One region of the Neorhizobium petrolearium genome, then DNA from elsewhere that is predicted to be linked to it. Evidence: riboswitches for the same ligand, from Rfam matches in the RefSeq annotation. Region 1 holds a riboswitch; each other region holds the start of a gene.

What was found. A riboswitch is a leader RNA that binds a small molecule or an ion and turns the genes downstream of it on or off. The one in region 1 is predicted to bind cobalamin.
Positions count from the first base shown of each region.
Region 2: linked by a shared signal. The riboswitch ahead of bluB (5,6-dimethylbenzimidazole synthase) and the one ahead of QEO92_RS02555 (aromatic ring-hydroxylating oxygenase subunit alpha) in region 1 are both predicted to bind cobalamin.
Region 3: linked by a shared signal. The riboswitch ahead of QEO92_RS23120 (DUF1636 family protein) and the one ahead of QEO92_RS02555 (aromatic ring-hydroxylating oxygenase subunit alpha) in region 1 are both predicted to bind cobalamin.

Region 1 covers NZ_CP123000.1:493,457-503,514, reverse strand. Annotated here, with positions in the region: gene QEO92_RS02565 (BA14K family protein) at 1-363, opposite strand, end outside; gene QEO92_RS02560 (BA14K family protein) at 555-986, opposite strand; gene QEO92_RS02555 (aromatic ring-hydroxylating oxygenase subunit alpha) at 1,106-2,353, opposite strand; cobalamin riboswitch at 2,465-2,680, opposite strand; gene QEO92_RS02550 (DUF6656 family protein) at 2,826-3,443, shown strand; gene QEO92_RS02545 (L-threonylcarbamoyladenylate synthase) at 3,476-4,453, shown strand; gene QEO92_RS02540 (FAD-binding oxidoreductase) at 4,466-5,908, shown strand; gene QEO92_RS02535 (winged helix-turn-helix domain-containing protein) at 5,905-6,285, shown strand; gene QEO92_RS02530 (DUF1217 domain-containing protein) at 6,310-8,886, opposite strand; gene QEO92_RS02525 (DUF6101 family protein) at 9,185-9,751, shown strand; gene ubiA (4-hydroxybenzoate octaprenyltransferase) at 9,838-10,058, opposite strand, start outside.
Region 2 covers NZ_CP123000.1:1,797,753-1,807,810, reverse strand. Annotated here, with positions in the region: gene QEO92_RS09295 (ABC transporter permease) at 1-484, opposite strand, end outside; gene dgcA (N-acetyl-D-Glu racemase DgcA) at 602-1,585, shown strand; gene QEO92_RS09285 (MFS transporter) at 1,537-2,646, opposite strand; gene QEO92_RS09280 (UDP-2,3-diacylglucosamine diphosphatase) at 2,853-3,668, opposite strand; gene QEO92_RS09275 (NADP-dependent malic enzyme) at 3,902-6,229, shown strand; gene QEO92_RS09270 (hypothetical protein) at 6,350-7,012, shown strand; gene bluB (5,6-dimethylbenzimidazole synthase) at 7,016-7,702, opposite strand; cobalamin riboswitch at 7,780-7,967, opposite strand; gene QEO92_RS09260 (NAD+ synthase) at 8,037-9,710, opposite strand; gene QEO92_RS09255 (GFA family protein) at 9,775-10,058, opposite strand, start outside.
Region 3 covers NZ_CP123000.1:4,773,343-4,783,400, forward strand. Annotated here, with positions in the region: gene QEO92_RS23100 (cobyric acid synthase) at 1-132, opposite strand, end outside; gene cobO (cob(I)yrinic acid a,c-diamide adenosyltransferase) at 137-706, opposite strand; gene QEO92_RS23110 (CbtA family protein) at 748-1,515, opposite strand; gene QEO92_RS23115 (CbtB domain-containing protein) at 1,528-1,704, opposite strand; cobalamin riboswitch at 1,742-1,939, opposite strand; cobalamin riboswitch at 1,999-2,202, shown strand; gene QEO92_RS23120 (DUF1636 family protein) at 2,308-2,703, shown strand; gene cobW (cobalamin biosynthesis protein CobW) at 2,700-3,737, shown strand; gene cobN (cobaltochelatase subunit CobN) at 3,807-7,091, shown strand; gene cobG (precorrin-3B synthase) at 7,088-8,401, shown strand; gene QEO92_RS23140 (precorrin-8X methylmutase) at 8,398-9,027, shown strand; gene QEO92_RS23145 (precorrin-2 C(20)-methyltransferase) at 9,024-9,776, shown strand; gene QEO92_RS23150 (precorrin-3B C(17)-methyltransferase) at 9,773-10,058, shown strand, end outside.

The DNA of each region.
Region 1 (10,058 bases):
GGACGGCGCCGGAGCCACGTAGCGCGGCTGCGAGGCAATGGCACCGCCGATGATTGCGCCGGCGCCAAACGCCGCCAACGGGAACCAATAGCCGTTGTAGTAACGATGGTGTGGCCGGCGGTCGCGATAACCACGATAGCCATTGTAATAACCGTCTCGGTAGCCATTCCTATACGCGTCGCGGCGCCAGTGCCGGCGCTCCCACCGATCATGGCGATCCCGGTATTGTACCTGGGTCACATCCGACCTTTCCGCAACCGCGGCCGGAGCCGCGGGAAGCGGCATAGCCTGAGCCGGCATCAGGGAGCCAGCCAGAACGGCGACGGAAATACCAGCGGCGGCGATCTTCCTGAACAGCGTCATATCAAGTCTCCATACCCTGTTGTTATCTTTTCTTTCAATTCTCTGCGCCAAGCAGCGTCTCTTATATCAGACGGCTGAACTTCACAGCGACCCTAGGGAATTCATCCTGAATGCGCGATTAACGCTTCCGACAGAAAACCCGGCCCGGGCCGCGTGCCCGAACCGGGTTCCATATCCAGCCCCGGAAAGCTTCACCGATATGGCGAAATGCATTGTGCGCGCACGCCAACGCGCGGCACGTAGGTATTGTCGTACGCACGATAGGTGCGATAGCGGCTCTCGCACCAGGCGACATGCCGGCTGGAATAACCGGCGCGATCGTTTGCAATCGCCCCGCCGATGATCGCCCCCGTGGCAAAGGCTGCCAGCGGGAACCAGAAGCCGTTGTGATAGCGATAACCCGGCCGGCGGTCACGATAACCGCGATGGCCGTTGTACCAGCCATAACGGTCGCGGTCACGATGCCAATCGCGACGATCTCGATATTGGACCTGCGTTATGGTGGTCGAGTTTGAAATGCCGGGGATCGGCTGCGTCTGGAAAGACCGAGCGGGCGTAAGGCTCGTGAGCGCTACGGCAAAGGCTGCCGCAACCGTGGTCAAACGCAAACGAATGGCATTCATCCTGATGTTTCCCTGTGGTTAATTTCACCTGGGAACAACGCGGATGCGGAAGCTTGGTTCCTCGGGAACCCGGCCCCGGGCCGATCACGAACGAGCGATCTGCGTCGCCGGCAGGAATGTCACGCCACGATCGAAAGCTTCGCCTGCTCATCCCCCTGCAGGCGGTTGACCATGAAGTTCGAATACCATTCGACGAACTGCATGACACCACCCTCATGGACCGCCGAATAGGGGCCTGGCTCATAGGCCGGCGAGCGGATGCCGAAGGCGTTCTCCTCGACGATCTGGCGATCCTGGTCGTTGGTCATGTTCCACACATGCGTCAACTCTTCGATATCGTAATCGACGCCCTCGACCGCATCCTTGTGGACCAGCCATTTGGTGGTCACCGCCGTTTCCTCCGGGCCGAGCGGCGTGACGCGGAAGGAGATCGCGTGGTCGCCCAGCATATGGTCCCAGGTGGTCGGATAGTGGAAAAGCAACATGGTGCCGATGCCGTCGATCGTCACGCCGTCTGAAAGCTGGCGGACGACGGCCTTCCTCCCCGACATGGTGTAGCTTTCAGCGCCTTCGATCAACGGCATGCGGGCGACGCGGAACTGGCCATCCGGAGATATCCGGAACTCGCTCGGCAGATTGGCCGCCTCGCAGCGCCGCCAGTGTTCGGTGATGACGGGATCGTCAATGGCGCCGGCCACACCGCTGACGGTCGGCGCTTCCGGGAACGTGCGGCAGAGCTCCGGGTGATTGCCGACACAATGATAGCACTCGCGGTTGTTTTCCCAGACGAGTTTCCAGTTGCCCTTTTCGATGATCGTCGACTGATGGGCGACCTTGGCTTCCGAAAGGCGATGCGGCGCCATGTAGGGCTCGATGGCCGCGCGGACGGGTGCGAAGTCCGGCGCCTCGTTGGCGAGGCAGATGAAGATATAGCCAGCAACGCTTTCGCAATGGACCTTCTTCAAGCCGAACTGGCTCTTGTCGAAATCCTGGCCCATCTGGCGGGCGGCCATCAGCGAGCCGTCGAGCTCGTAGGTCCACTGGTGGTAAGGACAGACGAGGCGGACTGCCGAACCGCTCTCCTTGGTGCAGACCCGGCTGCCGCGATGGCGGCAGGTATTGTGGAGCGCCCGGATCCGGCCGTCGCGACCGCGCACGATGACGACCGGATAATCTCCGATCTGCAGCGTGAAATAGCTTCCGGCCTTCGGCAGTTCGCAATCGTGGCCGACAAACAGCCAGTCACGGTACCAGATCATTTCGAGGTCGAGCTTGTAATAGTCCGGGTCGGTATAGAAGGCCTGTTCGAGGCTGAAGCCTTCACGGCGGTTCTTCAATTGCCGCAGGACCTGACTGCGAATTTCCATCTTGCCTTCCTCGTCAATGCTACCTTCAAGCGGCCTGCGGAAAGGACATGGAAAAACCAGCTGGCCTCAGCCTGCCAGTCTCCTTGTCCGAACGCCCGCCGCGATCGGTCAAAATCTCGTTCACTTCAGGCTGGTTTCCGGGCTCAGGAGCTGTCCCTTGCGGGACTGGCCTGGCGCCTTCCCGGGCAGCCTTTGCGGCTCTTTCCCAGTGGCTTCCGCCAGGCCTTCGAGCTCCACCACCGTTGCGGGGGCAGCGCCGGGCTTCGACCGGCTTCCCAATTCTCCGCCCCTCCCTAGCGGGGCGGCACCTTGAGCTTGAGGCGGATATAACCATCCTCCAAACTTGCCGCATAGATGACATTGCGACATCGGCAACCGCATTGACGACGGCCTTTCTCAAGCCTCGCGAAAGGGAAACTCGTCATTAAGAGTTGAATCCTAAAATCCCGGCCTCAATGGGAGCGGCGCCATCGTGCAGGCAAAGGCAAAGATCCGCTACTTCGAAGCTCCTCCGCCGGCTCCTCCTGTTCCGGCGGCGACAAAAACGACCGTGCATTCGGAATTTCTGCGGACCGGGCGCATCACACGCTACAAGCCAATCTGGGCACCGGAGGAACGCCGTTATCTCAGTTACACCGAGGTCGCGGAACGCACAGGCAAGCGATTGGAGGCCGCAGGCGAAAAAAGCCACGAGCGGATCAACGCCTTCCACCGCTCAATCCAGTTCCCTAAGGTCATCTTCCATCGCACGCTCGATGACCGTCCGCATCTCGGCTATTGCCACGTGACGGCCGCCCGGACTCTCCTCGCGTCTCGCGTGCCGGTGCGCTGGTCTTTCTACATCGCCAATTTCTTCTCTGAGATCGGTGAGGAGGAAGAGAAATTCTTCGAGCGCATCAGCCATATGAATGCGCGTATGTATTTCGCGGTCGCGATCGAAAGCGAGCCCGGCCAGCCTTTCCGGATCAACCGCTCGATCCGCAGGAACGGGCTCCTGTTCAGGACCCACGATCCGATGGAAGCGATCAAGAACGTGCTGATGCTCGGTGCTTCAGGCGACGCGCTTCGCGAAATCATCAAAAAGCTTTGACGGCGGACGAGTCCGCGTTATTGACGGCGAACATGACAGCCGAAATCATAGACATCACCACGGATCGCGAAAAGGCGCTCGAGCGCGCCTGTGCCGTCCTGGCAGACGGTTTTCCTGTCGCGATCCCGACTGAGACGGTTTACGGACTTGCGGCAGACGCCACCAATCCCGCCGCCATCACCCGAATCTACGAGACCAAGGGTCGGCCGCGCTTCAACCCGCTGATCTGCCACATGTCCGACCTCGCCATGGCCGAGCGCTATGCGGTCTTCGACCCCGTCTCGAAAAAGCTTGCCGAGACCTTCTGGCCCGGACCGCTGACGCTGATCCTGCCTTTGAGGCCCGAAAGCGGCATCCACTCGCTGGCGACGGCCGGGCTCGACACGGTCGGCATCCGCCTGCCGAAGGGTTTTGCCGCCGACCTCATCCGCGCCTATGGCAAACCGCTCGCCGCCCCCAGCGCCAACACGTCCGGCGGAGTAAGTCCGACGAGCGCCCGGCATGTGGCGGACGACCTGGGCGACAAATTGAAGCTCGTCATTGACGGCGGCGCAGCACCGGTCGGCGTTGAATCGACCATCCTTCGCGTCGAAAGTGGCGCACTCCGGCTGCTGCGGCCCGGCGGGGTTGCCGGAGAGGAAATAGAAACGGCAACGGGGCTGACCGTCATCCGGCCTGAAGGTCCCGCAGCGATCATCGAGGCGCCCGGCATGCTTGCCTCCCACTATGCGCCGGGTGCGAGCGTGCGGCTCAACGCCGATCATGTCGAGCCGGGCGAGGTGTTGATCCGCCTCGGCGCGGTTCCGGTGAAGGGAATCGAACAGGCCGCTGCAATTTTCGACCTCAGTCCCTCCGGCGATCTTGCCGAGGCGGCCGCAAATCTGTTCGATTACCTTAAGCGCGCCGATGCGACCGGTGCCACCCGTATCGCCGTCACACACATTCCGGGTCACGGTCTCGGCGAGGCGATCAACGACCGGCTGGCCCGCGCCGCAGCGCCGCGGAAATAAGAGGAGACGCCGATGGACATTTCGGGACCCAAACCAGAGCTTCTTGACCGCTTTGCGGCGATCGTCGGCGAAAACCATGTGCTGCGCGACCAGCAAGACCTCGCGCCGCATCTCATCGAGGGCCGCGGACTTTACCAAGGCTCCTCGCCAATGCTGCTCAAGCCGGGCTCCACGCAGGAGGTTTCGGCAATTCTCAAGCTTGCAAGCGAAACCGGCACGCCGATCGTGCCGCAGACCGGCAATACCGGCCTTGTCGGCGGCCAGACCCCGCGCACCGGCGGCAATGACCTGATCGTCTCGCTTGAACGCATGAACCGCATCCGCGATGTGGATCCGGTCGCCAATGTGCTTGTTGCCGATGGCGGCGCAATTCTTGCCGATGTGCAGAAGGCGGCAGAAGCGGTCAACCGGCTGTTCCCCTTGTCGCTCGGCTCCGAAGGTTCCTGCCGCATCGGCGGCAACCTTTCCACCAATGCCGGTGGTACGTCCGTGCTCGCCTACGGCAACATGCGCCAGCTCTGCCTCGGCCTCGAGGTGGTGCTCCCGACGGGGGAGATCTGGGACGGCCTGCGACGGCTCAAGAAGGACAATACCGGTTACGACCTGCGTGACATGTTCATTGGTGCTGAGGGAACTCTCGGCATCATCACCGGCGCGGTGCTGAAGCTTTTTCCGCAGCCTGTCGGCCATCAGGTGGCGCTCGCCGGCCTCAACTCGCCCGAGGATGCTCTCAAACTCTTCGAACGGGCCTCGAACCTCTGCGGCACGGCGCTGACCGGCTTCGAACTGATGCCGCGCATCGGCATCGAGTTTACCACCCGCCATATCGAAGGCGTGCGTGACCCTCTTTCGGATCCGCATCCCTGGTACGCCCTGATCGACATCTCCACTTCCGATTCCGCCGAGACGGCGCAGACCATGGTTCAGTCGCTGCTCGAACAGGGATTCGAGGCAGGTCTCATACGCGACGCGGTGATTGCCTCCTCAGTCGCCCAGCAGAGGGCACTCTGGCACATGCGGGAAAGCATGTCGGACGCCCAGAAGCCGGAGGGCGGCTCGATCAAGCACGACGTTTCCGTGCCGGTCTCGAAAATCCCGTCCTTCATGGCGGAGGCGGACAAAGCGGTGGTGGCAGCCGTTCCCGGCGCCCGCATCTGCGCCTTCGGCCATCTCGGTGACGGCAACATCCACTACAACATCTCCCAACCGGTCAGTGCGGACATGAAGGCCGACAAGGCCGCCTTCATCGCCCGCTGGCGGGAAGTCAACGAGATCGTGCATGGTATCGTGCTCGCTGCTGGCGGCTCCATCTCCGCCGAACACGGGATCGGCCAGCTGAAGCGCGACGAACTCGCCCATATCCGATCGCCGATCGAAATGGACCTGATGCGGCGCATCAAGAGGGCTTTCGATCCGGCCGGTATCATGAATCCCGGCAAGGTGCTCGTTCCATGAGCCGGGCGCCGAAGACGACGATCCGCATCGACCTCGACAATGGCGTGCGACTCGGCCCGGGCAAGGCGCAACTCCTCGAACTCATCGCCGAGCACGGTTCGATCCGGGCCGCCGGCGCGGCAATCGGCATGTCCTACCGGCGTGCCTGGCTGCTCGGCGACGAAATCAACCGGATGTTCCGGGAACCGTCGATTTCCACCCGCCACGGAGGAAAAAGCGGTGGTGGGGCCGGTCTCACCGAATTCGGCCGGGAACTGCTCTCCCGTTACCGGCGCATGGAAGAGGCAAGCCGCGACGCGATGCGCGCCGATCTCGACTGGTTGGCGGCCAATACGGATCTGAATTTCGAATCGTCCGACAAGAGCGACGAAACCTGAAACCCGACCAGCCCAACACTCGCCTTAGCCCATCCTGATCTGAGACAGTGCCCAGAGCGTATCGGCACTGATGCCGGCTGAACTGCCGCTGAGAATATCGGCCGCCGACGCGGTCGTCGTGGCATTGCTCTCGATGTCGTACATGACGGTGAACCGCCTGATCAGCTTGTCGAGCTTTTCCGGGTCGGACAAATCCTCGAGATCGAGATTCTTCTCGACCAGTTTCGCCTGCTGATCGACGTCCATATTGCCGATTTCCTCCGGCAGGCTGAACGTGATACGGAAGAACTCCATCAGCGCCTCATCGCCGAGGATGACATAGGGATCGGTGATGGTGTCGGCCATGCGCTGGAAATAGAGTGCCAGGCGGACACCCGCGTTTTCCTCGCCTTCCTGGGTTTCAAGCAGCTGCCGTATATAGTTGCTCTCGGTCGCAGCGATCTCGCCGCCGTTCTGGGCCTTGCCGGCAGCGCTGCGGTCGATGTCACCCTTGGCATCGAAGTTGAAGGTGCCGACGATCTGGGCAAATCTCTTGTCCGTTTGCGTATTGACGAAACTCGCCGGGTCGCTCAGATCGGAATTGAAGGCCTGTTTCAGGAAGTCGTCCGTCACCGTCGAGGGGTCTATCCCTTTCGAGGTCAGGAGGATATCGAGCAGCTTGCGGTCCGCCAGCAATTCATCGCGGCTGTCGATGCGCTGCATGGTTTCGGTATAGTATTTCGTTTCTTCCTCGGCCTTCTTCTTGGCAGCTTCCAGCTCATCGCCCTCAAGGAAGCGGGTCTTGCGCAGGATATAGTCCCTGGCGACATTGGTGATCGCCGCATTGGACTGGGCAAGCACCGGCGCGGTCACATCGCCATCCTTGCCGAAATTGAACAGCTTCGCGAGCGTGATGAAGCGCTCGTCCTTCAGCTGATAGATATAGCTGTCCGGATCGGAGAGGTCGCTCTTCAATGCGTATTTGATCGTCAATTTCGAGACGGAAGAGGGGTCGAGGCCGACTGCCTCCAGGGCGAACTCATAACTGGTCTGCGCGTCGCTGCTCAGGAAATCGTCAAGTGTTTCGATGGCCGCGAGGTCCAGTTTGTAGAACTTGATCGTCTTTGCAAGATCCTCTTCCTGCTTGTCATCCCAGCGGCTGAAATAGTTGCTGCGGGTCTTGCTGGTCTGCTGGGCGGTCTGGGCTTCACCGGCCGCAACCGTGCCGTCCGTATTGAAATTGAAGGCTTTCGCCAGTTCCAGATATTGCGGCCGGTCCTTGCCGTAGACATTGGCGTAGCTGTCGGGATCGTCGAGATCGCTGGTCAGAATCTGGTCGATCGTCGATTTTACGATATAGCTCTCGTTCAAGTCGAAGGCCGATTTTATGTACTGCAGGATACGCGGATCGTCTATCAGATCGGTGACGTTCGTCGCCGTCGCGATCTTCTGCTCGAAGAGTTCCTGATTGAGCATCGCTTCGGCATGCGTCACCTGCGTCTGCTTGTTGAAATAGCCGCCCACGATTTCCTGCAGCTTTTCCGCTGTTACGGCGCCGTCGGCCGGGACGGTACCGTCCGCATTGAACTGGAAATCCTCGGCGAGGGATTTCATCACTTTCAGGTAGGCGGCATCAGACTTTGTACCGCTGATGATCTTCGCCAGTTCGGCGCGCCGCTGGGCCGACTGCTCGACGGGAACCAGCTTGGCATTCAACTCTTCAAGACGGGGTTGCTGCTCTTCGAAACTGGCCTGATCCTTTGCGATCAGCGCCTCCGTCTCGGTCAGTTGCGTCTGCAAAGCGTCGATCTCAGGCTGCAGAACATCGGGATCGCCACCATTGTCCAATTCATCCTGCTTGGCGGCGATCTGGGCCTCAAGATCGGCCTTCAGCTGCTCCCCCAACGCAATCGAGTCCTGAAGTTCGAGAATCCCTTCCCGTTCCTCCAGTTCGGCGTCCTCGGCCACTGCGGCATCGTATTGGTCCAGCCGGCTGCCGTAAGCGGTATTGTAGTAACTGCCCGGATCATCCGGATCGCTGGTCAGCACGCCGCGGATGGCGGTGTAATTGTAGTATTTCCCATCAATGCCATAGGCAGTGAACATATATTCGCGCAGCCGGTCGTTCCTCAGGAATTCATCGACATTGTCGATGTTGCCGGTCGTCCCGAGCATCACCTGGAAGTATCGTGTGTCTTCCTCGATCTTGTCCGACTGCGAGGCGATCGTCTGATCATAGGTATCGAAGAGCTCTTCCATCTGGCCGTCCGATTGGGCGACAGCGACATCCGAGGTGGACGAACCGAAGTTGAATGCAGCGGCGAAATCCTTGTACCGATCATCGGTGAGGCGGTTGGCGAAGCTGTTATCATCGCTGAGATCGCTTTCCAGGACCTGCTTCATGAAGGCCTTGGCATAGATCATCTCATCCAGACCGTAGGCGGTCATGGCGTAGGAATAGAGCCGATAGTTGTCCAGGAATTCGTCGACCGTTTTTATCTTGCCGATGTTTTCCTGGTAATATTTCGAATCGTTGGCGACGGTGGTCTGGTTGGCAACCTGCTTCAGGCTTTTCTGGAGATCGCGATTGACGAGATCGAAAGTCAGATAGGTCGATACCATGGACAGGCCCCGCGAGTCGGAATGATGCTGCCGCAAGCATTGCAGGATAGCCTTGCCCGTGGCTTTTCAAGCTTCGGCCCGACAATCTCTTCTGTCCCGCGCCTGTACAATTTCTGCGATTCACTTTCCGGAAACCCAAAGGGGTGCGCTTTCGCTAACCATTCAGGCAGGCAAAGCTTCCTTAACCGCGATTTTTAAGCAGTCTCGAACATGCCAGCCCTATGCTCCAACTGCAGAGGACAAAAGTCCCGCAGAGAAACCGGCAACGGCTCTCAGGTAAAACAAGGGTAGCATACCGATGACCAACACTGTTCTGAAGCCCATATGGGCAGGGTCGACATTGAGGCTCGATCCGTCTCGTTTCCCGCAGCAGGTTACCTATGCGCTGCGCGAGACATCAGGAGATGTCACTATCACCATCGACGAGCGCGGCGCCGTGCTGCGCAAGATCCTTCCCTCGAGCGGCCTGCCGCTCTCCTTCGCTCTCCCTGCCCGCGCGTTCAAGGGTGTCGCCGCGCGTGCCATCGACCACGGTGACGGCGAAGTGACCGTCACACTGGAACTCCATCACGAAGATCCGGATCTCTGCATCCCGCTTCTGGTCGCCCACGACCTCTGCGACATCGCCGCCGACTGGCGGAGCTGGTCGGATGCGTTCCGCATCCCGATGCTGATGGTGGAAGCCGACGGCATTGCCCGCCCGCTCGAAAACCATATCGGCGATGTGCGCTCGAACGGCACGGCTGCACGCCGCCGCCATTCCTATTTTGCCGGCCGCCGCCCCCGTTTCCTGGTCCGCCGGACCACCGGCAGCCTGGGTGTGACGATGAAGATCGAAGGCAAGGAGATCATTGCGCGCCGCTGAGGCCTTGTTTGTCCCTTTGGCCTCCGCCGCTCGCGATAAGAAAGAAGCCCGACCCTCAGCCGGTCGGGCTTCTTTCCTCTTGAAGACTAAACGGCAAGCGACAGGACAAGGCCCAGGAACAGGGTCGTGCCGACGTGGTGGTTGAACTTGAAAAGTCTCAGGCACTGTTCGGCATTGTCGATGTCGAGGATCAGCACCTGCCAGGCGAACATGATCGCCGCTGCGAGAAGGCCGAGATAGGCGAAGAACCCGACGCCGGCTGCGGCAAAGGCAAAGATCAGGAAGAACAGCGTGAAACCGTAAAGGC
Region 2 (10,058 bases), 1.3 Mb from region 1:
CGGGCGAGACGCCGGCGCCGCGGCCGAGCTTCATCTGCGCGCCGCGAACCGCGGAGCCGAGAATATGCATCGCCGCGTAGAAATCGCTGCCGAGTTCCGCCATGGCCTTGCCGGTCGGCGCAAAAAGGCGCTCGAAGAGCGTGCCCTTGTCGCCCTGGTCCGACGGCGGTGCCGGCGCCTTTTCCGGCAATACCCCGATCAGCTCGCGAATTGGTCCTTCACCGCCGATCAATACGGCTTCGCTGCCCTGCTCGCCCTTCGCCGTCATCAGCCGGCGGATCAGCCAGGCTCCGGCCGTGTCGATGCCGGCTATGCCGGAAAGGTCGATTTCCACCCTGCCCCGGCTCCGGACCTGCTCCAGATGTTGGAACTCCTTCAGCATCGACAGGATCGTCTGGCCGCGCCAGTCGCCGGACAGCAGGTAACGCTCACCGTCGCCGCCGGGCAGATCTTCGGCCTTGATTTCGGCAGACCTAAACGTCACAGGCTTCTTTCGTAACAGCGGCTAAAAAAGGTTTCATACGATACAGTTGATCGCATTTTTTGCGACGGGCAATATAGCCACCTCGTAAATATTTGCCACAACGGGAAGCGTAAAACCATGAGCCGTCACCTCGAAGCCACAATCGAATCCTTCCCGATCGCCGGCAAGTTCACAATCTCGCGCGGTTCCAAGACGGAAGCGGACGTCATCACCTGCATGATTCATGAAAATGGCCGTTCCGGCCGTGGAGAATGCGTGCCCTACAAGCGTTATGGTGAAACCGTGGAAGGGGTGATTGCCGATATCCGGTCCATCGCCGAGGCGATTCGCGACGGTTTGACGCGTGAAGAGTTGCAGGCGCGGATGAAGCCGGGGGCTGCCCGCAATGCGGTGGATTGCGCCCTCTGGGACCTCGAAGCCAAGCGGACCGGCCGGCGTGTCACCGATATGATCGGCGCTTCGAATTCCAAGCCCTTCGTCACGGCCTTCACGCTTTCGCTCGGCGAACCGGAGGCCATGGCGGCCGAAGCGCGGAAGAATGCGAATCGCCCCCTCCTCAAGATCAAGCTGGGAACCGACAATGACGAGGTCCGCCTCCGCGCCGTCCGCGAGGCAGCGCCGGATTCCCGCATTATCGTCGATGCCAACGAGGGATGGACGGAGGACAATCTTACCCACCATATGGCGATTGCCGCCGAAACCAATGTGTCGCTGATCGAGCAGCCGCTGCCGGCCGGGAGGGACGCCGCACTCACCGGCATCCGTCATCTGGTCTCTGTCTGCGCCGACGAAAGCGTGCATGCGACCAAGGATTTGGCAAGTCTTCGCGACCGCTATGACGCGGTCAACATCAAGCTCGACAAGACCGGTGGTCTGACTGAGGCACTTGCCATGAAGGAGGAAGCACAGCGTCTCGGATTTGCCGTGATGATCGGCTGCATGGTCGGATCCTCGCTTGCCATGGCACCGGCCGTCCTGCTCGCCCAGGATGCCGATTATGCCGATCTCGACGGTCCGCTGCTCTTGGCCCGCGACCGGCAGGGCGGATTGCGCTACGAGAGCTCGCTCGTGTATCCGCCGGAAGCCAGCCTCTGGGGCTGAAGCTTCGCCGCGAGCGCGATGATCGCAAGACCGATAAGCGCCAGGACCGACATCGCAACATAGCTCGTCAATCCGAACTGCCGGTAGAGCATACCGGAGAGTAACGTCGAAAGTGCCAGAAAGACGCCGTTATAGAAGACATAGGCGCCCTGCATCGAGGTCTCCTGATCTTCGCGCACGGTTTCCACCAGCCTGTGCTGCAGCCCGATATGCACGAAAGCGAAGGTGAAGGCGTGCGCGACCTGCAGCGCCATATAACCCCAAAAGCCCAGCGGCAACGGGAACAGCGTCCAGCGGACAACGGCAACCGCGCAGCCGATTCGCATCAGCGACCAGGGTGAAAGGCGTCTCGCAATCCGCCCGGCCGCAAACAAGACCAATATCTCGGAAAGAACCGCCGCACTCCACAGCACGCCGATCGAACCGCTCGATAGCCCGATCTGCTGCCAATGGATGGTGCCGAACGTATAGAACATTCCATGGCTGGCCTGAGCCACCGACGCACCGATCATCAATACATGCAGATCGAACCGTCCAAGTGAACTCGGCTGCAGCGCCTTGTCTGTTCCGGGCCGCGTCGCCGCCCGCCCGAGCCTGGGTGCTGCGAAGGCGACGGCGACCGTCAGCAGGAAACCGATCACCATGGCCGAAGGGATGGCCTGAACGCCCCAGACGCCGCGCAACTCGCCGACGAAAAGGGTCGCGGCCACGAAACCAATGGAACCCCAGACGCGCATCGATCCGTATTGGAACCCCCAGCGGCGCACTCCGGTCACTGCGATCGATTCGACGATCGGCGGGTAAGGCGCAAACACAGCCGCCTGAATCCCGATGACCAGAAGGACCGACCAGAAGTCACGAACAAAGAACATGGCCAGGGCCGTCAACAACGACAGCGCGCCGGACCATGCAAGAATCAAAGTCCGCTCGCTCAGGCGGTCTGCGAAAAAGCCCGATACCGGCGCTGCAAGCACGCGCAGGAGAAGCTGCATCGCCAATATGATGCCGATTTCGAATTCCGTGAAAGCCAGTGCGTCGAGCCAGACGGGCAGGTAGGGCAAGATAATGCCATTGACCCCGAGCGGCGCTCCGTAGGCAAGGGCACAGCGCAGTTGGAATAACCGGGGCGCTGGAGGCGCCGTATGGGGAGGAATCACGACTTCACGGGCAGGTTGCTGAAATTTCCAGCTTACCTAACACAAGCGCCCCGACCCTGCCTATGGCCAGAAATAGCCATCTGATACGATCCGCCATCCACGGCCGCTTCTCAAGCGGCCTGCATATCCTCGACCGACTGCGGCTTCGGCAGAGCCTTGATCTCGGCCGTGTTGCCGATCTTCTGCCACGAGATCATTTCGAGCGTGCCGTCGTGGTTCTCGGCAATCGCCGTGCAGCTTTCCACCCAGTCGCCGGTGTTGACGTAATGGATGCCCTCGATATCTTCCATCACCGCGTGATGGATATGGCCGCAGATGACGCCGTCGACATTGTTGCGGCGGGCTTCCTCGGCCACGACACGCTGGAACTCGCCGATGAAGTTGACCGCATGCTTGACCTGCAGCTTCGCCCAGGCGGAGAAGGACCAATAGGGCATGCCGAGGCGGCGGCGGACGGCGGCAAGCACGACGTTGATGGCGATCGCCGCGTCATAGGCCCAATCGCCGAGATAGGCGAGCAGACGGGCATTGCGTACGACCACGTCGAATTCGTCACCGTGCAGGATCAGGTATTTCTTGCCGTCCGCCATTTCGTAGATCGCGCGTTCGGCCACTTCGATGCCGCCGAAATGCATTCCCGGAAACGAACGCAGGAACTCATCGTGATTGCCGGGAATATAGACGATGCGGGCGCCCTTTCGCGCTTTGCGCAGGAGCTTCTGCACGACGTCATTGCAGCCTTGCGGCCAGTACCAGTTGCGCTTCAGGCGCCAGCCGTCAACGATATCGCCGACCAGAAACAGCGTATCAGCTTCATGATAACGCAGGAAATCCAGGAGAAAATCGGTTCGGGCGGCCTTGGAACCCAGATGCACGTCCGAAATGAAAAGCGTTCTGAAATGCCTTGTATCCACTTGACCGGTCACGAAGTCGTCCTTTCGCTGCCGCCTCTCGTGATTTCCAAAACCAGACTCGTGTTTCAGGATGATGACAAAACATGGAAAAGCCGCTCCTGAGGGCAGCCGAGCGTCATTCCCGCTCTCCTTCCGATTTCCGCCACGACCGCAAATTAGCTGCTGTTCCGTCGGGTCGATTGATGTAAGGAGGACTCTCTCCTTTCGATCCAGCAGAGACAGAACAAGACAAGCCAGGAGGAACCATGAACGCGCAAGAAAAACCGAAATCGACCGCCACGCCAGCCAGCGGCGATCTCGATGAACAGGCGCTGTTCTTCCACCGCTATCCCCGCCCCGGCAAACTGGAAATCCAGGCGACCAAGCCGCTCGGCAACCAGCGCGACCTGGCGCTCGCCTATTCGCCCGGGGTGGCGGCACCCTGCCTTGCGATCCGCGACAATCCCGATATGGCGGCGGATTACACCGCCCGCGCCAATCTTGTCGCCGTCATCTCCAATGGTACTGCCGTACTCGGCCTCGGCAATATCGGACCGCTCGCCTCGAAGCCGGTGATGGAAGGGAAAGCCGTTCTCTTCAAGAAATTCGCGGGCATCGACGTCTTCGACATCGAAATCGATGCGGCGAGTATCGATGCCATGGTCTCGACCGTCTCGGCGCTGGAGCCGACCTTCGGCGGTATCAACCTCGAAGACATCAAGGCGCCGGAATGTTTCGAGGTGGAGCGTCGGCTTCGCGAAAAAATGAACATTCCAGTCTTCCATGACGACCAGCACGGCACCGCGATCATCGTCGCCGCCGCGATCCTCAACGGACTGGAGCTTGCCGGCAAGAATATCGCCGACGTGAAAATCGTCACGTCGGGCGCCGGTGCCGCGGCTCTCGCCTGTCTGCATCTCCTCGTCTCGCTCGGTGCAAGGAGGGAGAATATCTGGGTCCACGATATCGAGGGCCTCGTCTATGAAGGCCGCACCGAGCTGATGGACGAATGGAAGGCGATCTACGCGCAGAAGAGTGACAAGCGCGTACTTGCCGACAGCATCGACGATGCCGATGTCTTCCTCGGGCTTTCCGCCGCGGGTGTGCTCAAACCGGAACTGCTCGCCCGCATGGCACCGAAGCCGCTGATCATGGCGCTTGCCAATCCGACTCCGGAAATCATGCCTGAGCTTGCGCGCGCAGCGCGCCCGGACGCGATGATCTGCACCGGCCGCTCGGATTTCCCGAACCAGGTCAACAACGTGCTGTGCTTCCCCTATATCTTCCGTGGGGCGCTCGATTGCGGCGCCCGGACGATCAACGAGGACATGAAGATGGCGGCGGTCAAGGCGATCGCAGCCCTCGCGCGCGAAGAAGTCTCCGACGTTGCCGCACGCGCCTATTCCGGCGATACGCCGGTCTTCGGTCCGGATTACCTGATCCCCTCGCCCTTCGATCCACGCCTCATCCTGCGCATCGCGCCGGCCGTCGCCAGAGCTGCCGCTGAAAGCGGCGTCGCGTCGAGGCCGATCCAAGATTTCGATGCCTATCTCGACCAGCTGAACCGTTTCGTCTGGCGCTCCGGCTTCGTGATGAAGCCGATCTTCAACGCCGCCAAGACGGCCGAAAGGAAGCGAGTCATCTTTGCCGAAGGCGAGGACGAACGCGTGCTGCGGGCAGCCCAGGTGCTCTTGGAGGAAAAGACGGCAACGCCGATCCTGATCGGCCGCCCGTCGGTGATCGAAGCCCGGCTCAAGCGTTTCGGCATCCGCATCCGCCCGAATGTCGATTTCGCCGTGGTCAATCCGGAAGACGATCCGCGCTACCGCGATTATGTTGACGATTATTTCGCCCTGGTCGGCCGCAAGGGCATCAACCCGGAAAGCGCCCGCACCATCGTGCGCACCAACAATACGGTGATCGGTTTATTGTCGGTGAAACGCGGCGAAGCCGATGCGCTGATCTGCGGCGTCGAGGGCGGTTATGACCGGCACCTGAAGGACGTCGACCAGATCATCGGCCGGCGTCCGGGCGTCTGCGCCTTCTCGGGGCTCAGCCTCGTGATCTCTCAGCGCGGCGCGCTCTTCCTCGCCGATACGTTCGTCAACTACAATCCGTCGGCGCAGGAGATCGCCGAGATCACCATCCTGGCGGCCGAGGAAGTCCGCCGCTTCGGCATCCTCCCGAAGGCAGCGCTGATCTGCCATTCGAACTTCGGCTCACGGGATTCCGAAAGCGCCCAGAAGATGCGCAGTGCCCTGAAGCTGGTGCGCGAACAGGCTCCTGGCCTGGAAGTGGACGGCGAAATGCAGGCCGGTTCGGCGCTTTCCGAAACGGTGCGCAAGCGTGCTATGCCGAACAGTTCACTGACTGGTGACGCCAACCTGCTGATCTTCCCGAACCTCGATGCCGCGAACATCTCGCTCGGCGTCGTGCGGAACATGACCGACGCGCTGCATGTCGGCCCGGTCCTGCTCGGCGCCGCCATGCCGGTGCATATCCTGTCGCCCTCGGTCACCTCGCGCGGCGTCGTGAACATGGCTGCGCTTGCGGTGGTGGAAGCATCGCAACCCGATCTGGAGATTCAACTTTAAATTTTAAATATAACCACATGATAATTAAGTAATAATCTTTGGGCAGCGGATTTTATGATATTGTCAACCGGCCTGCTCCATGATGCAATCATGTGATTGGAGAGAGCCGGACAATACCTCATGCGCCTTTGCGGCCTGATGATCGCCCCGCTGCTGCTTGTTCCCGCCGCGGCCTCCGCGCGGGATATCGCGACCTGTGCAGCCCTTTACCGGCAGCTCAACAACGCACCGCAGATCATCGGCAACACGGCCGAGATACGGCGCTATGCGCGGGAACTCAGCGACCAGAACAGCGAAATCCGCGGGCTCAGGATCGAGATGCGCCGGGCGGGCTGCGGCACGGGCAGTGTCGTTGTCCTCGGCGGCCCGAAGGACGAAGTCTGCGATCAGATGCGGCAGACGCTCGATGCCATGGAGCAAAGCCGCGACGCGCTTGTTGCGGAAAGAGACAATGCCCGGCAACTGGTTCGCTCCTCCGGCGAGCGCGGCGCGATCCTGGCTGCAATCCGCTCCAACAACTGCATTCCTTCCGATGTGGAAGAGGACCGCAAGGAGAGAATGAAGCTGCAGGGTATCGAGTTGCCGAAGGAGGAGCCCTACTCCGGCATCATCGATCTGCGTGTCAAACAGCCGCAGGCGGCTGCCGCCCAGCCGAACCTGCCGGGGCCGGAACGTCCCTACGATCCGAACAAAAAGGTACGTATGGTCGGCCCGACATTCCTGCCTGAGGAAGACATCGACCTCGCCCATCCGAAATCCAGCGGGCCGCAGCCGCAGCAGTAGTTGTCAGCACTCGCCCCATCGATCGGTGAAAACCAGGTCTTCGAGCGGTAGCCGCTCGCGCCAGCCCTTCACCGCCAATTCCGGCTCCCGATAAAGCTGATCGACGTAGCCGACGCACAGCCAGGCGACGATCCTGATCCGCTCGGGAATGCCGAGCAGGGCGCGCAGATCCTCCTCATGAAAGATGCTCACCCAGCCGACGCCGACCCCTTCGGCGCGGGCGGCAAGCCACAGGTTCTGCACGGCGCAGACGGTCGAATAGACATCCATGCGCGGATCATGGGTACGGCCGATGACGACCGGCCCGGCGCGATCCGGATCGCAGGTCACGCAGATCGAGAGCGGCGCCTTTCGGATGCCTTCGAGCTTCAGGCTGCGGTATATGTCGCGGCGCTCCTCCGGAAACATTTCCGCCGCCTCGTCATTGGCTCGCGAAAAGGCACTCCATGCCGCCTGGCGTATCTCGGGATCCCGCACGAGGATGAAATTCCATGGCTGCATGAACCCCACCGAGGGCGCCGAATGTGCGGCGCCGAGCAGCCGCATCACGAGGTCGTCCGGAAGCGGGTCCGGCAGAAACTGGTCGCGCACGTCGCGGCGGGTTTCGATCACGCGATAGACCGCAGCGCGGTCGCATTCCGGAAATTCGCCTGCAGATATCAAGGCATGCGCAAAAGGATCGGGCTGCATCGTCTATCCCCAACAATGCTGACGCCGCCTGCGCGAACGCGCAGGAGCATCAAGAAACCTCGCCGCCGTCCGCGCGGTTCGATCTATCTTGCCAGGCCGGTCTTCTGACTTGGCTTCATCCGCCCCTGCCGCCGCCTTCCCGGAAATTCCAGTGGCTTTCGAATTGCGGCCAAGCGTCCGCCTCACAGCGTTGGGCACGTTCCGGTTTCCCACCGGATTCCCGATTCTCCTGCGCAAGGCAGGCACCTGACGGAGGCGTTATGCCAAGCCATGATCAGCGTTTCAAGTGGAGCCGCCCGATCTTCCCGTCTCACCCGGTCAAATGATCGGTCACCTATCGGTCCCGGAACCGGTTGGTGATCGGATAACGCCGATCGCGGCCGAAATTCTTCCTGGTGATCTTGACGCCTGGCGCCGATTGCCGCCGCTTGTATTCGGCCAGATAAAGCAGATGCTCGATGCGGTGGACGGTCGTGATGTCGTGGCCGCGCGAGACGATCTCCTCCGTGCCCATTTCCATCTCCACCAGGCATTCGAGAATGTCGTCGAGGACGGGATAAGACGGCAACGAATCCTGGTCCGTCTGATCAGGCCTGAGTTCCGCCGACGGCGCCTTGGAGAGGATATTCTTCGGGATCACTGCGCCCGACGGTCCAAGCGCATCCGGCGGCAGGTGCTGGTTGCGCCAGGCAGCAAGCGCATAAACCTGCATCTTGTAGAGATCCTTGATCGGATTGAAGCCGCCGTTCATGTCGCCGTAGAGCGTCGCGTAACCCACCGACATTTCCGACTTGTTGCCGGTCGTCACCACCATCGAACCGAACTTGTTGGAGATCGCCATGAGAATGGTGCCGCGCGCCCGGCTCTGCAGGTTCTCTTCGGTAACGCCCTCGTCCGTGCCATCGAAAAGCTCCGAGAGCGCCGACGAAAAACCCTCGACGGGCTCGGCGATCGGCACAATATCGTAGCGGCAGCCGAGCGCACGGGCGCAATCGGCGGCATCCTTCAGCGACTCCTCGGAGGTGTAGCGGTAAGGCAGCATCACGCTGCGCACCCGCTCCGCACCCAGTGCATCGACGGCGATGGCCGCGCACAATGCCGAGTCGATGCCGCCGGACAGGCCGAGGATCACGGATTTGAAGCCGTTCTTGTTGACATAATCGCGGAAGCCGAGCAGGCAGGCGCGGTAATCCGCTTCCTCCTTTTCCGGGATGCGCGCCATCGGCCCATCGGTGCAGCGCCAGGTATCGTGGACCCTGTTCCATTCCGTCACCGTCACCGCCGGTTGGAATTGGTCCATCTGGAAGGCAAGTGTCTTGTCCGCATTGAAGGCAAAACTCGCGCCGTCGAAGACCAGTTCGTCCTGGCCGCCGACTTGCGCAGCATAGATCATCGGCAGGCCGGTCTCGATGACCTGTTTCAGCACCACCTGATGGCGGATATCCATCTTGCCGCGATAATAGGGCGAGCCGTTCGGCACGAGCAGGATCTCCGCGCCGCTTTCCGACAGAGTCTCGCAGACGCCGAGCTCACCCCAGATATCCTCGCAGATCGGAACGCCGAGCCTGACGCCGCGGAAATTCACCGGCCCCGGCATTTCGCCGGCAATGAAGACACGCTTTTCATCGAACTCGCCGTAGTTCGGCAAATCTACCTTGTCGCGGATTGCTATCACCTTGCCGCCATCGAGCACGGCGATCGAATTGTGCCGGCCCTCCCTGCCCTGGCGTGGAAAGCCGATGACGACGCCCGGCCCGCCGTCGGCCGTATCGGCCGCAAGCTGTTCGACGGCATCCAGGCAGGTTTTCAGAAAGGCCGGCTTCACCACGAGGTCCTCCGGAGGATAACCGGCAATAAAGAGTTCGGTGAAGAGAACAAGGTCGGCCCCGTTGCGGGCGGCGTCCCGACGTGCTTCACGGGCGAGCGCCAGATTGCCGACGACATCGCCGACGGTCGGATTGAGCTGGGCTATGGCGATGCGGAGGGTCTGGCTGATGTCCTGGGTCATGGTCAGGATTTAGCGCCGGCCGAAGATGGCGGCAACGTGCTCCAGGGAAAATTTTTATGACGTTTCAAGCAGATGTGGGCCTACCGCCGGGATGATGGGGTACGCCATCCTCGGGAATGTCGTAAAAATCCCCCTTATCGGCGCAATAGATGTGTTCACCCATGACAAGCCCGCTCGGCTGATCGAATGCACCGGCCATGATCGAAATCTGATCCACCCCGTCGGCCTGCCAGAAAAGCGCGGATCCGCATGTGGAGCAGAAACCGCGCCGGGCCATGTCGCTCGCGCGGTACCAGGAGAGCGTCTCCTCCCCTTGAATGCGAAGGTTCTGAGGCCGCACGGCGGTTG
Region 3 (10,058 bases), 1.3 Mb from region 1:
CGACATGTTCTGCGGCTTGAACGGCATGATTTTCAGCCCACGCAGCGTAAAGGCGCGGGCAAGCCCGGCCACCACCAGCGACTTGCCCACATCCGAACCCGTACCCTGAAACATCAGCGCGCGAGCGGTCATACCGTTAAAACTCGATGCCGGCCTGGGCCTTCACGCCCGCCTTGAAGTGATGCTTGACCAGCGTCATCTCTGTGACCATATCCGCCGCCTCGATCAGCGCCGGCTTGGCGTTGCGACCGGTGACGACCACGTGAAGGTCCGGCCGCCGCGCCTGAAGTGCTGCGACCACCTTGTCGAGATCGAGATAATCGTAACGAAGCGCGATGTTGAGTTCGTCGAGAATGATGAGTCCGATCGTCTCGTCCGCCATCAGGTCGAGAGCCTTTGCCCAGGCCTTTTCGGCGGCCGCGATATCCCGCGTCAGATCCTGAGTTTCCCAGGTGAAGCCTTCGCCCATCGTGTGCCAGACGACCCGATCGCCGAAAACGGCCAGCGCCGGCTGCTCGCCTGTCGACCAGGCACCCTTGATGAACTGCACGACGCCGACCCGGCGATTGTTGCCGAGCATACGCAAAGCCAGGCCGAAGGCGGCGGTGGATTTTCCCTTGCCGGGACCGGTATGGACGATGAGAAGCCCCTTTTCGACGGTCTTCCCGGCGACTTCCTTGTCCTGCACTGCCTTGCGGTTCACCATCTTGGCGCGATGACGTTCGACCGATGCCTCGTCGATCTCCTTCACCGCGATACGAACTCCCCATCAGACCGCGCCGTGATCTCTTCCCCTGCACGGAAGCGTTCGCGGATCATCCCGGCCAACGCACCGAGTACAGCCCAGAATACCAGGTTCGTGGCGTAGACAGCATTCACGAAGCGGGCGTAGAGTTCCAGCGGCACAGCCGTTTCATGCCCGGGCGGCAGCGGCGCGCCGACGATATGTGGCGCGATCAGCAGAACGATCGCCAGCGCGGCGAATACGGCTGAGCGCGTATAGGCGAGGAGGCCAAGGCCCGCTGCAGTGCAGACTGCGGTCGAAATCCACCAGACCTGACGGGGACCAAGCTCAGCAGCCGGCATGCCCGGAAGTTCCGGGGGGAGGCCGAGCCCTGGAGCCAAGCTGACGGTCAGGAAGCCGGCAATACCGAACATCAGTCCGCTGCGCCAGCCTTTGAGACCGCCCTGGGCTTCTGAAACCGCGATCAGAATAAGACCGAAACCGATCGCGGCCAGCATGTCGGCGGCGGCCGTATAAATGAAGCGCTCGAAACCGTCTGCCGGCATCCATGCTTCTTCGTCGGGATGATGGTCCGCAGGCGTTGCGGCATTGCCGGCGGGAGCGGCCTCATGGCTGTGGCTGTGGCCGACCTCTCCGCCGCCGGCATTCTCGTAGCTCTCCGCTTGCAGGATCAGCGGGACAGTGGAAAAGCTCTGCATGACGGTGAGCAGCAGTCCGGACAACAGCCCGGCGATCACCGCCGTGAAGACGATGTTACGAAACAACGACATGGGAAACTCCCCTCAGTGGCAGGGGAAAGCGAAGGAATGACGCGAATCGTGCGCGGCATTGTGCACGACTTCCATATGCGAGAAGCCGACGAAACCGACGACGAAAAGCCCCAGCAGGGCCGTCATGCTGAGCGGGATGATCTTCGAGGAGGAAATACCGACTGCCGTCGAAGCGGTTTTCGTTGCCATTGCCTTGTCCTTTCGCCCTCCACCCGAGGGCCGTTGAAGTTTTTCCTCGCCTCTGGCAGGTCTCCTGGCTCGCGGATCAGGCATCTTGCGCCCGCCTTCCCGGATTGCTCCAGTGGCATCATGGACGAAGACTTTCCGCTTACAGTTGCGGGGGCAGCCGCGGGTTTGACAGCAGATCCGTCGCACCGCATTCCCTCAAATACCCTTTCGGGGCACCATAGGCTGGCTCACTATAGACGAAATCGGCCTCACGGCAATCGCCTTTGCGACGCATTGACATAAGCATGCGACCGGGCTTACTTGAAAAGAGATGGTCCCTTTCCGGCAACGGGGAGGGCTAAGAGAGAATGCGGTGAGATCCCTTTCGCGATCAATGCCGCGGCTGCCCCCGCAACTGTAAGCGGCGAGCCATTGCCTATAAGCCACTGGGAAACCGGGAAGGCAGGCAAATGGCGGTGACCCGCAAGCCAGGAGACCTGCCATCTGATGTTTTTGCTTCACCGGGCGGGGTGCTCCGGAGGAAGTTCTCGATCACCGCAGGCGGTTTCAGCCCTCTGCTCCGCGCCCCGATTGTTTCGACCCCGGCGGGAACGCGGCTGACCGATGAGTGACCACCGACCAGATGATCCGGCAGATGTGACGATTTTCGTCTGTACCAATTGCCGTGATGTGTCCGACGGCGACGTTCGGCCGGGCATCGCGTTGATCGCAGCGCTACGTGAAGCAGCGGACGGCAAGCCGCTCGCGGTCAAGCCCGTCACCTGCCTTGCCAATTGCGAAAAAAGCCCCAGCGCCGCCTTCAATCACCGCAACGGTTGGTCCTATGTCTTCGGCCATCTGTCCCTCGACAATGTCGAGGACATCGTCACCGGCGCGATGATGCTGGCCGAGGACGAGCGCGGTTTCCTTCCTCTACGCGGCCGCCCGACATGTCTGCGCGGCAAGGGGTTGACGGCCCGTATCCCACCCTTTCATCATCACGAGGACATGCCATCATGAGCGTCAGCTTCGACCGCGTTCCCTGCACCGTCGTCACCGGGTTCCTGGGGGCCGGAAAGACCACGCTGATCCGCAACCTGATCGCGAAGCTTGACGGCAAGCGGCTGGCGATCATCGTCAACGAATTTGGCGATGTCGGCATCGACGGCGAGATACTGAAGGGCTGCGGCATCGAGAGCTGCCCGGAAGACAACGTCATCGAGCTTGCCAACGGCTGCATCTGCTGCACCGTGGCGGATGACTTCGTACCGGCGATCGATCAGATTCTTTCACGCGAACCGCGCGTCGACCACATCCTGATCGAAACCTCCGGCCTTGCGCTGCCGAAGCCGCTCGTTCAGGCTTTTCAGTGGCCGGCCGTCAAGGCACGTGTCACGGTGGACGGCGTTGTCGCCGTTGTGGATGGTGTGGCACTGGCCGAAGGCCGCGTTGCCGATGACCATGAAGCGCTGGAGGCGCAGCGCCAGGCGGACGGCTCCATCGACCACGACGATCCGGTCGAGGAAGTGTTCGAGGATCAGGTCGCCTGCGCCGACATGATCGTGCTGACCAAGAGTGATCTCCTCGATGCTGCGGGCCTTGCTACCGCCCGGGACCGCGTCGCCGCCCATCTGCCGCGTGCCGTGAAGATCGTCTCGGCTGCCAATGGCGCGATCGATCCGGCCGTGCTGATCGGACTTGGCCTCGCCGTCGAGGACGATATCGAAAACCGCAAGACCCATCACGACGACGAACTCGACCACGATCATGATGATTTCGACAGCTTTGTCGTCGATCTCCCGGCTGTTTCCGATGCTGACGAATTGGCTGCCCGCATTTCCGCGACGGCGGAGGCGGAGAACGTACTGCGCATAAAAGGCTTCGTGGAAGTCGCGAACAAACCGATGCGCCTGCAGGTTCAGGCGGTAGGATCGCGCGTAAACCACTATTTCGACCGAGCCTGGGCGCCCGGTGAGGCGCGGATAAGCCGCCTTGTCGTAATCGGCGAAAAGGGCATCGACCGCGCCGCGATCGAAAGGATGCTGGCCGCGTGATAGCAGGAAAAGTGTGAAGCGGTTTTCCGTTGGCAATTGCCGAGAGAAAACAGAAACTCAGAGAGAAGGATGCACATACTCGCCACCACATCGTCGTCGCTCGACGACCTGATCGAACCGGTTGACCTGAACCAGTCGCCGGCCGATGTGGTGGTGCTGTCCTTTTCTGGCAGCGATCTGAACGGCATTTCCGCCGCATGGGGCCAAGGTCAGCCGACCCTGCGATTGACCAATCTCGCTGATCTCAGGCATCCCATGTCTGTCGATCTTTGGATCGAAAAGACGGCGGCACATGCCAAAGTTATTCTCGTGCGCATCCTTGGCGGCTATGATCGCTGGTCATATGGTGTCGAAGAGATTTCGCGGCTGGCGCGGTTCAAGAAGACCGCGCTCGCGCTTCTGCCCGGCGAATGCAGTATCCGCGATGAAAGACTCGCTGCTGCCTCGACCGTTTCCGAAGAGGTGCTTGCCGGCTTTCTTGCCTGTTTCCGCGAGGGCGGACCGGGCAATATGCGTCTGCTTGCAAAGCGTTTGGCCGCGCTGGCGAATGACGAGCAGGAGGTCCTGCCGCAAGCCGCACCGATGTCGAAGATGGGCTATTACAGGCCAGGCAGCGGAATCGTCGGAGTGGACGATCTGCTCGCGGATTTCTCGCCAGACGCCCTGCGACTGCCGGTCCTCTTCTACCGCTCCATATTGTTCGCGAACGACACCGCACCGATCGATGCGCTGTTCGAAGCGCTGCTTGAACGCGGTTTCGCGCCGATCCCGATCTTCGTCAGCGGGTTGAAGGATGTCGAGGCGATAAACTTCGTTGAACAAGCGATCGCAGATCTCGAACCTGCGGCGATCATTGCCACCACCGCTTTTGCCAGCGGCGCGAGCGACAGCGGTGAGACGATCTTCGATCGCACCGGCGTGCCGGTGTTCCAGGTCGTCATCGCTACGACACGGCGTGAAGGCTGGGCGGAAAGCCGCCGCGGTCTCAATCCCGCAGACCTCGCCATGCATGTGGTCCTGCCGGAACTCGACGGGCGCATATTGGCCGGCGCGATCTCTTTCAAGGCCGGCAGCGATTCCGCCAACCTTCTTAGCCGGCCGGAGCCGGACCGGGTCGAGCAGGTCGCCGAGCGCATTGCCGCTTTCCTGCGCCTGAAATCTACGCCGCGATCCGCCCGCAAGATCGTCATCCTGATGCCGGACTATCCGAGTGCGCCCGGCCGCACAGGCTATGCCGTCGGGCTGGACGTGCCGCAAAGCGTGCTGTCCATGCTGCGCGAGCTTTCGATAGCCGGCTATTCCATCCCCGACATACCGGTGACCGCGCGAGACCTTCTTGACTTGCTAAACCGGGAAGCCGGTTCTTATCCGCTCTCCGCTTATCACCCGGCTCCGGGCGCAGAAACCGCCTGGGGGCCGCCCGACGCGGAGCTTGGGGATGGCGCCTTCCGTTTCCGTGCAGCGACTTTCGGCAATATCACCGTAGCGCTGGCACCGGATCGCGGCCGCAACGCAGACCGCCGGGCCGATTATCACGACCCGGATCTGCCGCCACGCCATGCGCTGGTGGCCTTTGGCCAGTGGATGCGCGAGACGCTCGGCGCGCATGCGATCGTGCATGTCGGCGCCCATGGTACGTTGGAATGGTTGCCGGGCAAGACGGTTGCCCTTTCGAAGGATTGCTTTCCAGAGATCGTGACCGGGGGCCTGCCGGTCATCTATCCCTTTATCGTTTCCAATCCGGGCGAGGCAGCGGTCGCCAAGCGACGGATTTCCGCCGTCACCATCGGCCATCTGCCGCCGGTTCTGACCGATGCCGGATTGTCCGACGAACAGAAGAGGCTCGAACTGCTGGTCGATGAATATGCCCAGGCAGACGGGCTCGACCGCCGCCGTCGTGACCGGCTGGCAAAGCTGATCGTCGAGACGGCCCGCGATACCGGCCTGGCTTCCGAAGCCGGCGTTTCCGGCGACGACGATCCGGACACGGCCCTGACCCGTATCGACGCCTTTCTCTGCGATCTCAAGGATTTCGCGATCAAGGACGGCCAGCATGTCTTCGGCGAGGTGGCGGAGGATGATAACGATCCGTTACGGATACTGAGTGCCGAAACCGAGCGCCAAGCCTTGATCGACGCGCTTGACGGCAAGCATATCCGCCCCGGCCCGTCCGGCGCTCCGGCACGCGGCCGCCGCGACGTCATGCCGACCGGCCGCAACCTCTTTGCCAGCGATCCGCGCACGCTACCGACGCCGACTGCCTTCGAGCTTGGCAAACGCGCAGCGGACGAGATTCTTCGGCGTTACCTGCAGGATCACGGCGACTGGCCCAAAAGCCTCGTTTTTGATCTCTGGGGCAGCGCTTCCCTGCGTAGCGGCGGCGAAGAAGTGGCCCAGGCTCTGGCGCTGATGGGCGCAAAGCCGGTACAGGATACAGCGACTGGCCGCGTGACCGGCATCGACGTCCTGCCACCGGCGGCGCTCGGCCGTCCGCGTATCGACGTGACGCTCCGTATCTCCGGCCTGTTTCGCGACATGTTCCCGGCGCTGATCGCGCTGCTGGACGCCGCCATGCGGGCGATCGCGGCCCGCGAGGAAGCGCCGGGCGACAACCCGCTGGCCGAGGAAGCCCGCAGGCTTGGCCATGTGCCGCCACGCATTTTCGGTTCTGCCCCCGGCACATATGGTTCCGGCATTGAGGAAAAGCTCGCAGACGGCACATGGAATGAGCGCGAGGAACTCGGCCACCTCTATCTCGACGCTACCAGCCATGCCTTCGGCGGGGCGGAGGGTGAGGCTTCGGCCGTACCCGGGCGCTTCGCCGAACGCGTTGGAAGCGCTGACCTGCTTGTCCATACTGGTGACGACCCCGGCCGTGATCTTTTGGACGGTTCGGCGGACGTTGCTTTCATCGGCGGGTTTTCGGCAGCGGTCGCGGCACTTGGCGGCAAGGCGGATGTGATCGCGCTCGATACCACCGATCCGCAGAAGCCGAAGGCCCGTTCGCTCTCGGAAGCCGTGACCCGTGTGGTGCGCGCTCGCGCCGTCAATCCGCGCTTCATCGCAGGCCAGATGCGCCACGGGCCGCGTGGTGCGGCCGAACTGGTGGAAACCGTCGATCGGTTGATCGGCTTTGCCGAGACCACCCGTGCTATCCCGCAATCGCTGATCGACGCAACCTACGATGCCTATCTCGGTGACGAAGCAGTACGCGATTTCCTGCTCTCGCAGAACCCCGAAGGTGCGCGCTACATGGGCGAACGTTTCCGCTCGGCGCTCCGCCGCGGCCTTTGGCACCCGCGCCGGAATGCGATCGACGCCGAACTCGAGATGTTGACAAGGAGGTCGGCATGACCGCGCCCTCGCTCGAGCGCAAAGCTTTGGACATGCGACGCGGCGCCTGCCCGGCGCTTTCCGCTCCGATGATGACCGGTGACGGGCTTCTGGCCCGCATCGCGCTGATCGATGCGATTTCTCCGGGGCAACTGGCTGAACTCTGCAGGCTGGCACAGCGTCACGGCAACGGCATTCTTGATATCTCCGCCCGGGGAAATCTCCAGGCTCGCGGACTGACGGAAATCTCCGCTCCGATGTTGGACACGGAAGTCCGGGCGCTGAATCTGCCCTTGCGTGAAGGACTTGCGGTCGAGGTTCCCCCCTTTGCCGGTCTGGATGAAACCGAAATCGTCGATCCGAGACCGGTTGCCGAAGCAATCCGGCAAGCTGCGCGCGGCATCGAGGGTCTCGCACCAAAGATGTGCCTCGTGGTAGACGGGCATGGCAGATTGCGGCTCTCCCATCTGCTGGCGGATATCCGGCTGGTCGCCGTTCGATCCGGCGAAAACATCTGCTGGAAACTGATGCTCGGCGGACCGGAGACAACGGGTAAGATTTGCGGAGTGTTCGACGACGCCGACGCCATCGCGACCGCCATTTCTTTGCTTCAGAAGCTCGCAGCGATGGGAAACAAAGCACGAGGCAGCGATCTTGCAAACGGGCTTCCGGTGAATGCGGATGCGCAACCCTCGATCTCGCCCTTCGGCCTGTTTGCTCTTTCGAACGGCTTCCATGCCATCGGCCTCGGTCCCGCGTTCGGCCAGGCAAAGGCTGAAAACCTCATCGCACTTTGCTATGAAGCCGAGCGGCTGGGGATCAAATCTCTGAAGCCGGCATTGGATCACTCGCTGTTGTTCTTCGGAACGCACGAAGCCTGTAAAGCGCTCGCCACTTTCGCGGGAAGGGCCGGCTTCATCACGTCCTCCGCCGACCCGCGGGGACATATCGCCGCCTGCCCGGGAAGCCCGGCCTGCACGTCGGCGACGATCGCAACCCACGCCATTGCGTCTGAGGCCGCAGCCGAATGTGCAGACCTGCTCGACGGGTCATTCAAGCTGCATGTGACGGGCTGCCCGAAAGGCTGCGCCCATCCGGAGCCGTCCGCGTTGACCCTCTGCGGGACGGCCGACGGCATTTCCCTGATCGGGCGGGGCAAAGCAGCCAAACCGCCCTTTGCCTCCATCTCTTTTGCCAATACCAGCGCCTCTCTTCGCCGTATCGCCGATCTCGTTCGGATCGAACGACGCGAAGGGGAAAATTCCGCCGCCTGCCTAGCCCGACTCGGAACTGATCGGCTCGCTGCGGCTGTAACGTCAGGACGACCATGAACAACTATGACTATATTCGTGAAGGCGACTCGATCTACGAAAAGTCCTTCGCGATCATCCGCCAGGAAGCCGATCTTTCCGCCTTTTCCGCTGAACAGGCGGAAATCGCCGTGCGCATGATCCATGCCTGCGGGCTTGTTGAGGCGGCGCAGCAATTCCACTTTTCGAAGGATTTCGTCGCTCGGGCGCGTGGCGCGCTTTATGACGGCAGGCCGATCTACTGCGACGCCGAAATGGTTGCGCATGGCATCACCCGCGCCCGGCTGCCCGCCGATAACGATGTGATCTGCACGCTGCGAGACAGCCGCACGATCGAGCTTGCCAGGACGATCGGCAACACCCGATCAGCTGCCGCATTGGACCTCTGGGATGAAATGGAAGGCGCGCTGGTGGCGATCGGCAATGCGCCGACGGCGCTCTTCCGCCTGCTCGAAATGCTGGATGCCGGCGCGCCGCGCCCGGCCGCGATCATCGGCATGCCGGTCGGTTTCGTCGGAGCGGCAGAGTCCAAGGAAGCGCTGATGGAATCGGCGCTCGGCATTCCCTATGCCGTGGTGCGAGGCCGCTTGGGCGGCTCCGCCATGACGGCAGCCTGCGTCAACGCGCTTGCGAGGGCAGGCCTTTGAACGCGGTGGTCCTCAAAGGCAAGCTCACCGGCGTCGGCACGGGGCCGGGCGATCCGGAACTGCTGACGCTGAAGGCGGCGCGTACCATCAGCGAGGCGGATGTCATCGCCTTCTTCTGCAAGAAGGGCAGCACGGGCAATGGCCGCGCCATTGTAGGAGCCCATGTCCGACCGGGCACGCTGGAACTGCCGCTTGTCTATCCGGTGACGACCGAGACCAGCAAGGATGAGGCGGAGTATCGCGGTCCGATCTCCGACTTCTTCGACCGCTCGGCGGAGGAAATCGCCGCCTATCTCGACGCTGGGAAAAATGTGGCTGTGCTCAGCGAAGGTGATCCGCTGTTCTACGGCTCCTACATGCACCTGCATGTGCGGCTGGCGAGCCGCTATCCGGCAGAAGTCGTGGCAGGCGTCACCGCCATGTCCGGCTGCTGGTCGATGACGGGCCTGCCGCTGGTTCAGGGCGACGACATCTTGAGCGTGCTGCCGGGCACGCTTGCTGAGGAAAAGCTGGCCGAACGCCTGGCAAATACGGACGGCGCTGTTATCATGAAGGTCGGCCGCAACTTGCCGAAGATCCGCCGTGCGCTTGCGTCGGTTGGGAAACTGTCCGGCGCGCTCTACGTGGAACGCGGCACCATGGCGAACGGCGCGGCCCAGAAACTGGAAGAGCGTGACGAGAGCCCGGCGCCCTATTTCTCGATCGTGCTGGTTCCCGGCTGGAAGGCGCGGCCGGGAGACGACCGATGAGCGGTTCGCTGACAGTCGTCGGCCTTGGGCCAGGCAATCCGGATCAGATGACGCCGGAAGCTTTGGCAGCCGTGGCGGCAGCGGAAGATTTCTTCGGCTATTTTCCCTATATCGACCGACTGAACCTTCGGCCGGACCAGCGGCGCCATGCATCCGACAACCGCGAGGAACTGGCGCGTGCCCGGGCCGCTTTGGAGATGGCCGCCAATGGCGGCAAAGTCTGCGTCGTCTCCGGCGGCGATCCCGGCGTCTTCGCCATGGCGGCGGCGGTTTGCGAAGCGA